DNA from 3 places in the Streptomyces sp. L500 genome. Region 2 is predicted to be linked to each of the others. Evidence: riboswitches for the same ligand, from Rfam matches in the RefSeq annotation. Region 2 holds a riboswitch; each other region holds the start of a gene.
What was found. A riboswitch is a leader RNA that binds a small molecule or an ion and turns the genes downstream of it on or off. The one in region 2 is predicted to bind cobalamin.
Positions count from the first base shown of each region.

Region 1 (3,315 bases), on a different contig from region 2:
TCGACGGCGGTCACGGGCGCCGCGAGCCCCCGCGCCGAGGCCCCGCCCGGCAGATAGTCCTCGCTGATCTCCCGTGGCCCGAACGGCCACACCTTCTCCTTCGCCGCCCACAGCGTGAACGCCACGCACCCGGCGCCCACCCAGGCCAGCGACCACTCGATGGGATGGCGGCCGGGGGAGCCGCGGTCCGCGAAGCCGTAGATCACCAGCCAGCCCGCCAGCGCCACCAGGCTCGGCAGCGGATAGAGCCACATCCGGTACGGGCGCGGCAGCGCCGGCTGCCGGCGCCGCAGCACGGTCACGGCCAGCACCTGCGACAGCGCCTGGAGGATCACCATGACCGCCATCAGCAACTGGATGATCGTCGCCAGGTCGGTGTGACGGCCGATCAGGAAGCCCACGGCCGAGACGACGCCCATCGTCGTCAGCGGCAGCACGGGGAAGCGCAGCCGGGGGTGGAGGGCGCCGAAGCGGCGGAAGAAGACGTTCTCCCGCGCGGCGTCCACGGGGATGCGCGAGCCGCCGAGGAGCCCGGTGAAGACGGACGCGAAGGCCGTGATGAGGATCAGCACGGTGACGACGTCCGCCGCGCCCTTGCCCCAGGTCTGCTCCAGCACCGCCGAGGCCACGGAGGACCCGGCCGTGGAGTTCGGGTCCAGCATCTCCCGCCAGTCGACGACGCCCAGGGTGCCGATCTGCAGCAGCAGGTAGATGGCCATGATGCCGAGGATCGAGTAGATGATGGACCGCGGCATGGTCCGTCCGGGGTCCTTGATCTCGGCGCCCATGTAGGCGACGGTGCTGTAGCCCCCGTAGTCGTAGATGCCGATGGTCAGGCCCGCCGCGAAGCCCAGCCAGAACTGACCCGTCGTGAGGTCGAAGGCGCCCGCCGGGTAGGTGAAGGCCCGGTCCGGGCTGAAGTGGGTGAACGCGGCCACGATGACCAGGACGACGGAGACGATCATCACGCCCCACAGCACCGCGGTGATCCGCGCGATGCTCTCCACCCGCCGCCACAGCAGCCCGACGACCACCACGACGAACGCCAGGCCCGTCAGATCGCCCTGGGTCTGTGTCATCCCCGGCCAGAGATAGCCCAGGTACTGGACGAACCCGATCACACCCGTGGCCATGGCCAGCGGGATGAAGAGCATCGCCGTCCACACGAACAGGAACGGCACGAGTCTCCCGGTCCGGTACTGGAACGCCTGCCGCAGATAGACGTAGCTGCCGCCCGCGCCGGGCATCGCCGCGCCCAGTTCGGCCCACACCAGCCCGTCGGCCAGGGCCAGCACCGCCCCCGCGACGAAGCCGATGACCGCGTGCGGCCCGCCGAAGGAGGCCACCATCAAGGGGATGGTGACGAACGGTCCTATGCCGCACATCTGGCTCATGTTGATGGCGGTGGCCTGGAACAGCCCGATGCGGCGGACGAACGCCGCCCGCTCCTCCGGCACCACCGGCTCCCCCGGTTCCCCGGGCCTCCGCTCGACGTCCCCTGCCGTGTCCGCCATTGGCGCTCAGCCCTCTCGCGTCCGTCCCTGGAGTCTTCCTGCACTCGTACACCGGGCCGACCCGCGCGTCCATCACCTGCGAAGTGTCGGTACCTGCTGCGAAGAGATGGCAAGTGCCACATTTTTGCCCCGGGGCTCGGCCGGGACGTTATGGTTGCCCGGCCGTGGTGTTCGGGAAGACCGGTGAGGCCCTCGTGGGCCGATTCCGGAGCGGCCCTCGCCACTGTGATCGGGGAGTGACCGTCCTCTTCCGCGTGCCCCGGCACGCGGAGCCACTGGCAGCGTCCGGCTGCCGGGAAGGCGGGACGGTAACGCCATCACCCGTAAGCCAGGAGACCGGCCACGGCATTCTCGAAATGATCCACGAGGTGCTGGAGCGTTCACCCCAAGATGTCCATATCCACAGAACCGTCCGCGGGTCCGTCCGCGGAACCGTCCGCGCCCGCCTTCCGCTGGCGCCGCGAGGACACCGTGCGGACCGCCGGCCTGCTGGCCGTCGTCGTCGCCCTCCACGTCGTCGCCTTCGGCGTGCTCTTCCTGCTGGTCGTGCCGAACCACTACACCGTCGGCTCCAAGGTCTTCGGCGTCGGCCTCGGCGTCACCGCCTACACCCTCGGCATGCGGCACGCCTTCGACGCCGACCACATCGCCGCCATCGACAACACCACCCGCAAGCTGATGGCGGACGGCAAACGCCCGGTCTCCGTCGGCTTCTGGTTCGCCCTCGGCCACTCCAGCGTCGTCGTCCTGCTGACGCTGCTGGTCTCCGGCGGCACCCGGCTGGCCGGGACGCTGATGAACGAGGAGTCCACCACCCATCAGACCCTCGGTGTCGTCGGCACCACGGTCTCCGGCGGCTTCCTCTACCTCATCGCCGTCCTCAATCTCATCGCCCTCGCCGGCATCATGAGGGTCTTCCGCGCCATGCGCGAGGGCCGTTACGACGAGGCGGAGCTGGAGAAGCAGCTCGACTCGCGCGGCTTCATGAACCGCGTCCTCGGCCGTTTCACCCGTTCCATCAGCCGCCCCGGCCAGATGTTCCCGCTGGGCTTCCTCTTCGGCCTGGGCTTCGACACCGCCACCGAGGTCACGCTGATGGTCATGGCGGGCAGCGGTGCCGCCGCCGGGCTGCCCTGGTACGCGATCATGTGCCTGCCGCTGCTGTTCGCCGCCGGCATGAGCCTGTTCGACACGCTCGACGGCACGTTCATGAACTTCGCCTACCAGTGGGCGTTCTCCAACCCCGTCAGAAAGGTCTACTACAACCTCACCATCACCGGGCTCTCCATCGCCGTCGCCTTCCTCATCGGCACCATCGAGCTGGTGGGCGTGCTCCACGAGAAGCTCGATCTGGACGACGCGGTGACCGGCTGGATCGCCGGGCTGAACCTCGACAACGTCGGTTTCGTCATCGTCGGACTGTTCGTGCTGGTCTGGGCCCTCGCCCTCGGCTACTGGCGCTTCGCCAAGGTCGAGCAGCGCTGGGCCGCGCGGACGGCTGCCGCCGGGGTCACGGGCGCTCACAGCCCTGGTTCGCGCACGCCTTCCGGGCGCTGATCACCGGCGGGCTGTTCCCGGCCGACTCCTCCCGCACCACCACGAGGGCCGGGCCGCCGCAGGTCAGGCACGTCCGGGTCGAGGGATCCCGCTCCCGCTCGATCGCCGCGGCGATCCTGCGCAGGGGGTCGGCGTCGACATCTGACTCGCCTCCGGTGTCGGACATGGGCCATCCCGCTCCACGGTCGTCGCTGCTCGCTCTGCCGGCGGGTGCATCGTGACGCACGACCCCTGATCACGTCAG
Region 1 covers NZ_JBTOLC010000009.1:105,635-108,949, forward strand. Annotated here, with positions in the region: gene ACX9I7_RS11975 (APC family permease) at 1-1,514, opposite strand, end outside; cobalamin riboswitch at 1,663-1,873, shown strand; gene nicT (Nickel transporter NicT) at 1,905-3,071, shown strand; gene ACX9I7_RS11985 (hypothetical protein) at 3,025-3,237, opposite strand.
Region 1: linked by a shared signal. The riboswitch ahead of nicT (Nickel transporter NicT) and the one ahead of ACX9I7_RS16310 (ribonucleoside-diphosphate reductase subunit alpha) in region 2 are both predicted to bind cobalamin.

Region 2 (3,315 bases):
CCGCGGGCGGTGCGGGTGGCCTCCCAGGCCGGGTGCGGGCCGTGGCGCTCGGCGAGGTCGGCGGAGGCCTCGTACGCCGCGAGCATGATCCGCTCGGAGATCTTGGTGGACAGGGCCTTCGCCTCGGCCGAGTCGAAGGCCAGGCGCAGCCGGAAGAAGACGTCCTGGAGACCCATCAGGCCCAGGCCCACCGGGCGCCAGCGGCTGTTGGAGCTGCCGGCCTGCTCGGTCGGGTAGAAGTTGATGTCCACGACGCGGTCGAGGAAGGTGACGGCCGTACGGACCGTACGGTCGAGCTTCTCCCAGTCCATCTCGCCGTCGGCGCCCAGGTGCTGGGCCAGGTTGACCGAGCCCAGGTTGCAGACCGCGGTCTCGCCGTCGTTCGTGACCTCGAGGATCTCGGTGCAGAGGTTCGAGGAGTGGACGACCGCGCCCTTCTCGGCCGTCTGGTTGGCCGTGCGGTTGGCGGCGTCCTTGAACGTCATCCAGCCGTTGCCGGTCTGCGCGAGGGTGCGCATCATCCGGGCGTAGAGCACCCGCGCCGGGATGGTCTTGACGGCCTTGCCGGCGGCCTCGTACGCGCGGTACGCGGCGTCGAACTCGTCGCCGTAGAGGTCGACCAGGTCCGGGGTGTCGGCGGGGGAGAAGAGCGACCAGTCCGCGTCCGTCTCGACGCGGCGCATGAACTCGTCCGGGATCCAGTGCGCGATGTTGAGGTTGTGGGTGCGGCGGGCCTCCTCACCGGTGTTGTCGCGGAGCTCCAGGAACTCCTCGATGTCGGCGTGCCAGGTCTCCAGGTAGACGCAGGCCGCGCCCTTGCGGCGGCCGCCCTGGTTGACGGCGGCGACGGAGGCGTCGAGGGTGCGCAGGAACGGCACGATGCCGTTGGAGTGACCGTTGGTGCCCCGGATCAGCGAGCCGCGCGAGCGGATGCGCGAGTACGACAGGCCGATGCCGCCCGCGTGCTTCGACAGACGCGCCACCTGGTGGTAGCGGTCGTAGATGGAGTCCAGCTCGTCCAGCGGGGAGTCCAGCAGGTAGCAGGACGACATCTGAGGGTGGCGGGTGCCGGAGTTGAACAGCGTCGGGGAGGACGGCAGGTACGAGAGGGTGCTCGTCAGCCGGTACAGCTCCGCCACGTCGTCCAGGGCCCGCTCGGAGTGGTCCTCGGCGAGGCCGCAGGCGACGCGCAGCAGGAAGTGCTGCGGGGTCTCGATCACGTCGCGGTGGATCGGGTGGCGCAGCAGGTAGCGGCTGTGCAGGGTGCGCAGGCCGAAGTAGCCGAAGCGGTCGTCCGCGCCGTCGGCGAGGGCGGCCTCGACGAGGGCGTCCAGGCGCGCGGCGTGGGTGCGCACGAAGGCGGCCGTCTCGTCGGCGATGAGGCCCTCGCGGTGCCCCACCTCGACGGAGGCGGAGAAGGAGGTCGCGCCCTGGCCGGCCGCCTCGTCGGCGATGGCCAGGGTGAGCAGGCGCGCGGCGAGCCTGGAGTACTCGGGCTCCTCGGCGATCAGGCCGGCGGCGGCCTCGGTGGCGAGGGAGCGCAGCTCGGCGTCGTCCGCGGCGGCGCTGCGGCCGCGCAGCGCGGCGGCGGCGACCTTGCCCGGGTCGGTGGCCGGAAGGTCGGCGGTGAGGTCGGTCAGGGTGCGCAGGAGCGCGGTCCCGGGGCCGCCGGTCGCTTCCGCGTTCGCTGAGACCGGTGCTGAAGCCGGATCTGCGGGCGCGATGGTCACTGAGGCTCTCCCTCGCTCGGCTGGGTGGGCCGGGCGGGAGAGCGATGAGCGCGCACGCGCATGCCTCTTGCACCAGGGCATGCCTCGTAGGCGTCCATCGGCCCAACCCGCGAGGCCCGGACGAATTCAACGCCCATGGCCGAGCCGGGGCAGGCTCGGTGGTGGGCGCGCTGTCGGCAGGTCGTCGGACTTCAGGTGCGCTGGGTATATGCGCACACATACACCGTTGCGGGACAGTTCCGGATTTCCACCGGATTCCCCTGCGACGACAGCGGAGACGAGCATACATCTAGTGCCGGGCCTCGCACGCGCCCCCACATGTTGTGTCGTCGCGTCATGAGACGGTCGCGGAATGTGCTAACGGGCGTCCCTGGCAGGGCAGGAGAAGAGGGCCGCCACGCCCCCTGGACGGGGATGTGGCGGCCCTCCGGAGGGGCCCCGGACGGTGGTCCCGGGAGCGGTGGATCAGTGGCCGCCGGGGGCCCCTGCGGTGGCCGGCGGGAGCTCCGCGCGGACGCCCGGGTCGCCGGCGTCGGCCGTGTAGTCCGAGGGCCGGGTCAGGTCCTCGCCGTCGGGCACCTTCAGCGCCTTGAGGACGAAGGTCGCGACGATGACGACGATCACGTTGAGGACAAAGGCGGTAAGCCCGATATAGCCCTTTTCGCCGATGAGAGGGATGAGATTGGTGTTCCCGAAGTGATCCTGGGTGGCACTCGGTGTGGCGTACGCCCGCCACGTCCCGTACGTCATGCCGACCGCCCAGCCCGCGAGCAGCGCCCAGCGGTGGGGCCAGCGGGTGAAGAGCCCGCCGACGAGCGCGGGCACGGTCTGGAGGATCCAGATGCCGCCGAGGAGCTGGAAATTGATGGCGACCGTTTTGTCCAGGGTGAGGACGAAAACGAGCGCGCCGACCTTGACCAGCAGGGACGCGAGCTTGGACACCTTCGCCTCGTGTTCGGGGGAGGCGTCCGGTTTGAGGAAGTCCTTGTAGATGTTGCGGGTGAAGAGATTTGCTGCGGCGATCGACATGATGGCCGCCGGTACGAGCGCGCCGATGCCGATCGCGGCGAAGGCCACGCCCGTGAACCAGTCCGGGAACATGTCCTCGAACAGCTGGGGTATCGCCAGCTGGCCGTTCTTCACCTTCACCCCGGCGGCGATGGCCATGAAGCCGAGCATCGCCAGCAGGCCCAGCATCAGGGAGTAGAGGGGAAGGATGGTGGTGTTCCGGCGGATGACATTGCGGCTCTTGCTGGAGAGGACCGCCGTCACGGAGTGGGGATAGAGGAAGAGCGCCATCGCCGAGCCGAGCGCCAGCGTCGCGTACGACCACTGGGCGTCCGCCCCCGGCACCAGCGAACCACGGGGTTTGCCCGTTGCGGGATTCTCGGCCGCGAACGCCGCACCGGCCTTGCTGAAGATGCTCTCGAAGCCGCCCAGTTTGATCGGTATGTAGATGATCGCCACGATGATCACGATGTAGATCAGCGCGTCCTTGACGAAGGCGATCAGCGCGGGGGCGCGCAGCCCGGAGGAGTAGGTGTAGGCCGCGAGCACGCCGAAGGCGATGAGGAGCGGCAGGTCC
Region 2 covers NZ_JBTOLC010000015.1:27,246-30,560, reverse strand. Annotated here, with positions in the region: gene ACX9I7_RS16310 (ribonucleoside-diphosphate reductase subunit alpha) at 1-1,730, opposite strand, end outside; cobalamin riboswitch at 1,889-2,015, opposite strand; gene mctP (monocarboxylate uptake permease MctP) at 2,196-3,315, opposite strand, start outside.

Region 3 (3,315 bases), on a different contig from region 2:
CGCGCGAGGGCGTCGGCGAGCCCGCGTTCGCGCAGCCACGCGAGCGCCCGTACCGTGCCGCGCGTGCCGGGTACGACGACCAGGTCGGCGTCGGCGAGCTCCTCGGGGCGGTCCACGAACCGCACGACGACGCCGGGTTCGGCGGCCAGCGCGTCGACGTCCGTGAAGTTCGACATCAGCGGCACCGCGCACACGGCGACCCGCAGGACGTCCGCGCCGTGCGGCGGGGCGACCACGGACTCGCGGACCGCGCCGCGCAGGGACACCCGCAGGCCGTCCTCCTCGTCGATGCCCAGGCCGTGGGCGAACGGCAGCACGCCGAACGTCCGCCGGCCCGTCAGGTCGCGCAGCATCTCCAGCCCAGGCTCCAGCAGGCTCACGTCGCCCCGGAACTTGTTGACCACGTAGCCCGCTATCAGCTCCTGGTCCTCGGGGGAGAGCAGCGCTGTCGTACCGAAGAAGGAGGCGAAGACGCCGCCCCGGTCGATATCGCCGACGACGACCACGGGCAGGCGCGCGGCGCGGGCGATGCCCATGTTGACGATGTCGGAGCGGCGCAGGTTGATCTCGGCGGGGCTGCCGGCGCCCTCGCAGATCACGGCGTCGTGGGTGCGCCGCAGCTCGGCCAGGCACTCCGTCACCGTGCCGAACAGCTGCTCCTGGCGTCCCGCGTGGTAGCCGCGGGCGCTGAGTTCGCCCACCGGCTTGCCCATGAGGACGACCTGGCTGCTGCGGTCGCTGCCGGGCTTGAGCAGCACCGGGTTCATGAGCGCGCTCGGCTCGACGCGGGCGGCGGCGGCCTGCATCGCCTGCGCGCGCCCTATCTCCGCGCCGTCGCGCGTCACGAAGGAGTTGAGGGACATGTTCTGCGCCTTGAACGGCGCGACCTTGACGCCCTTGCGGACCAGCCAGCGGCAGATGCCGGCCGTGACCACGCTCTTGCCCGCGTCCGAGGTGGTCCCGGCCACCAGCAGGCCCCCGCCCGGCGGGCCCGTGCGCCCGCTCCTGTCGGCTGTCACCGAGACTGTCACCGATTCCTCCCCGCGTTCCTGAACAGGCTGCCCACCGTACGGGCCGTGACCGCCGTCCCCAGGGCCAGCAGCGACACCCGGCGCGAGAGCCGGACCGCGCGCTCGATGTCCGCCGTCCGCACCGGACGGTTCTCCTCGCCCAGCACCGGGCGGTGCTCGACGCGCCCCGCGTAGGCGAGGGTGCCGCCGAGCCGTACGCCCAGGGCCCCGGCGAAGGCGGCCTCGACCGGCCCGGCGTTGGGGCTGGGGTGGCGGGAGGCGTCGCGCCGGGCCACGCGCAGCGCGCCGCGCGGGTCGGGCCCGGCGAGGACCGTGAGCGCGGCGGTCAGCCGGGCGCCCGGCCAGCCGACGACGTCGTCGAGCCGGGCCGACGCCCAGCCGAACCGCCGCAGCCGGGGCGACTTGTGACCCACCATGGCGTCCAGGGTGTTGACCGCCCGGAAGCCCACGAGCCCGGGCACGCCCCCCAGGGCGCCCCAGACGAGGGCGCCCACGACGGCGTCGGAGGTGTTCTCGGCGACGGACTCCACCACGGCCCGGGCGATCTGCTGCGCGTCCAGCGCCTGCGGGTCGCGGCCGCACAGGTGCGGCAGCCGCTCCCGGGCGACCTCCACGTCCCCGGCGGCCAGCGCGCCGCCGATGGCCCGGGCCTCCCGGCCCAGGGACGTGCCGCCCAGGACGGACCAGGTGGCGGCGGCGGTCAGCGCGATCTCGGCCGCGCGGTGGCCTCGCGCGGCGCGGGCCAGCAGCCCGGCCCCGGCGGCCGCGCCACCGGCGCAGACGAGGGCGTGGAGCGTGCCGTACCCCCGGTGGTCGCGCCACAGCCGGCGTTCGACGGCCTGCGCGGCCCGGCCGAACGCGGCGACGGGATGGCCGCGGCGGGGGTCGCCGAGGAGCAGGTCGCAGGCGAACCCGAGGGCGGCGCCGTACGCGAAGGAGAAGCGATCGCGGCCGGGCATGGCGAAGCGGTGTCCTCACTCAGGGTCCGCGCCCTGGCTCGACGTGACGGCGACCAGAGTCTCCTGGCTCCCGGATCCGCGCCGCCCCCGGCCTTCCGGCTCGCGCCGTGGCCATCGGTTGGGGGGACACTCCCCGGTGACAGTGGCGGGACCGCGCCGGATTCGCACCGGCTTCCTCTGCTGTCGCCGTTTGGCTCCGGAAGTCCACCACGCGGTGGGAAGGGGCGTCAACTCGCCCTGACCTGCGCCCCCGCCGTCGCCACGGGGGAGAAGCACCGACGGCGGCGAGCGGGGCGGAGCCCCGTCACCCCACCCGTTCCGCCCGGTGCCGCACGGCCCGCAACCGCACCTCCGTCGGGAGGCGCGTCAGCCCGGCCGACACCCGCGCGTGGCGCAGGACTTCCTCGCGCAGCCGCGCCAACGCCACCCCCGGTGCCCCGCGCGCCCCCAGTGTCAGGACGATCCGTGCCCGGGGCGCCGTCCGGCGTCCCGACAGTACGACGGCCGCCCGTTCCACCCCCGGCAGCTCCTCGGCCTCCGCCTCCATCACTTCCTCCAGCGCCCGCCCCCGCACCGACGCCACCTCTCCGCCGCCGCTGTGGACCACCACCTCGCGCAGCCGGCCCCGGCGGGCCTGGGCCGAGAGCCACCACGCGGACAGCAGGACGACGACGGCCAGGACGGCGACGACCGCCGGCCACCACCATCCCCTGCCGCGCCACCTCCGCAGGTCCGCGGTGGGCAGCAGCACGTCGTCCGGGCCGGTGAACGGCCAGGCCGACGGCAGTTCGAAGCCCCAGTGGCGCGGCAGGTCCAGCGCGCCGATCAGCACGGCGGCGCCGAGCGCCACCAGCAGCGCTCCGGCGAGCCCGGTCAGCAGCCGGTTGACGATCCTCAGCATCGCGAGAACCACCCCGGGCACTGCGAGAACCACCCCACCCCGGTCACCTCTTCGCAGGGCGTCGTACGTGCACGGACAGGGACGGCTCCCGGGCGAGCCCCAACTCCCGGACGCCCTCGGCCAGTACGGTGTTCACGTCCGTCCGTACCTCGTCCAGGTCCCGGAAGTGGGAGCGGGCCCGGGCGCGGACCACGCGCCGGCCCACGTCGACGCGGACGGCCTGGACGCCGGGGACCTCCATCACCCGGTCGCGCAGCACCAGGGCCGCCGCCCCGCGCTCCAGCCCGGCGTGGACCCCGTCGTCGCCCGCGCCCTCCGCGCGGCGCATCGGCAGCACTCCGCGCAGGCCCGGGGTGAGGGCGAGGACGAGCAGCCAGCAGCCGGCGAGGACGGCCACCACCGCGCCGGCGACCACCAGTCCGTC
Region 3 covers NZ_JBTOLC010000012.1:138,789-142,103, forward strand. Annotated here, with positions in the region: gene ACX9I7_RS14555 (cobyric acid synthase) at 1-1,019, opposite strand, end outside; gene ACX9I7_RS14560 (cobalamin biosynthesis protein) at 1,028-1,990, opposite strand; cobalamin riboswitch at 2,048-2,167, opposite strand; gene amaP (alkaline shock response membrane anchor protein AmaP) at 2,295-2,891, opposite strand; gene ACX9I7_RS14570 (DUF6286 domain-containing protein) at 2,935-3,315, opposite strand, start outside.
Region 3: linked by a shared signal. The riboswitch ahead of ACX9I7_RS14560 (cobalamin biosynthesis protein) and the one ahead of ACX9I7_RS16310 (ribonucleoside-diphosphate reductase subunit alpha) in region 2 are both predicted to bind cobalamin.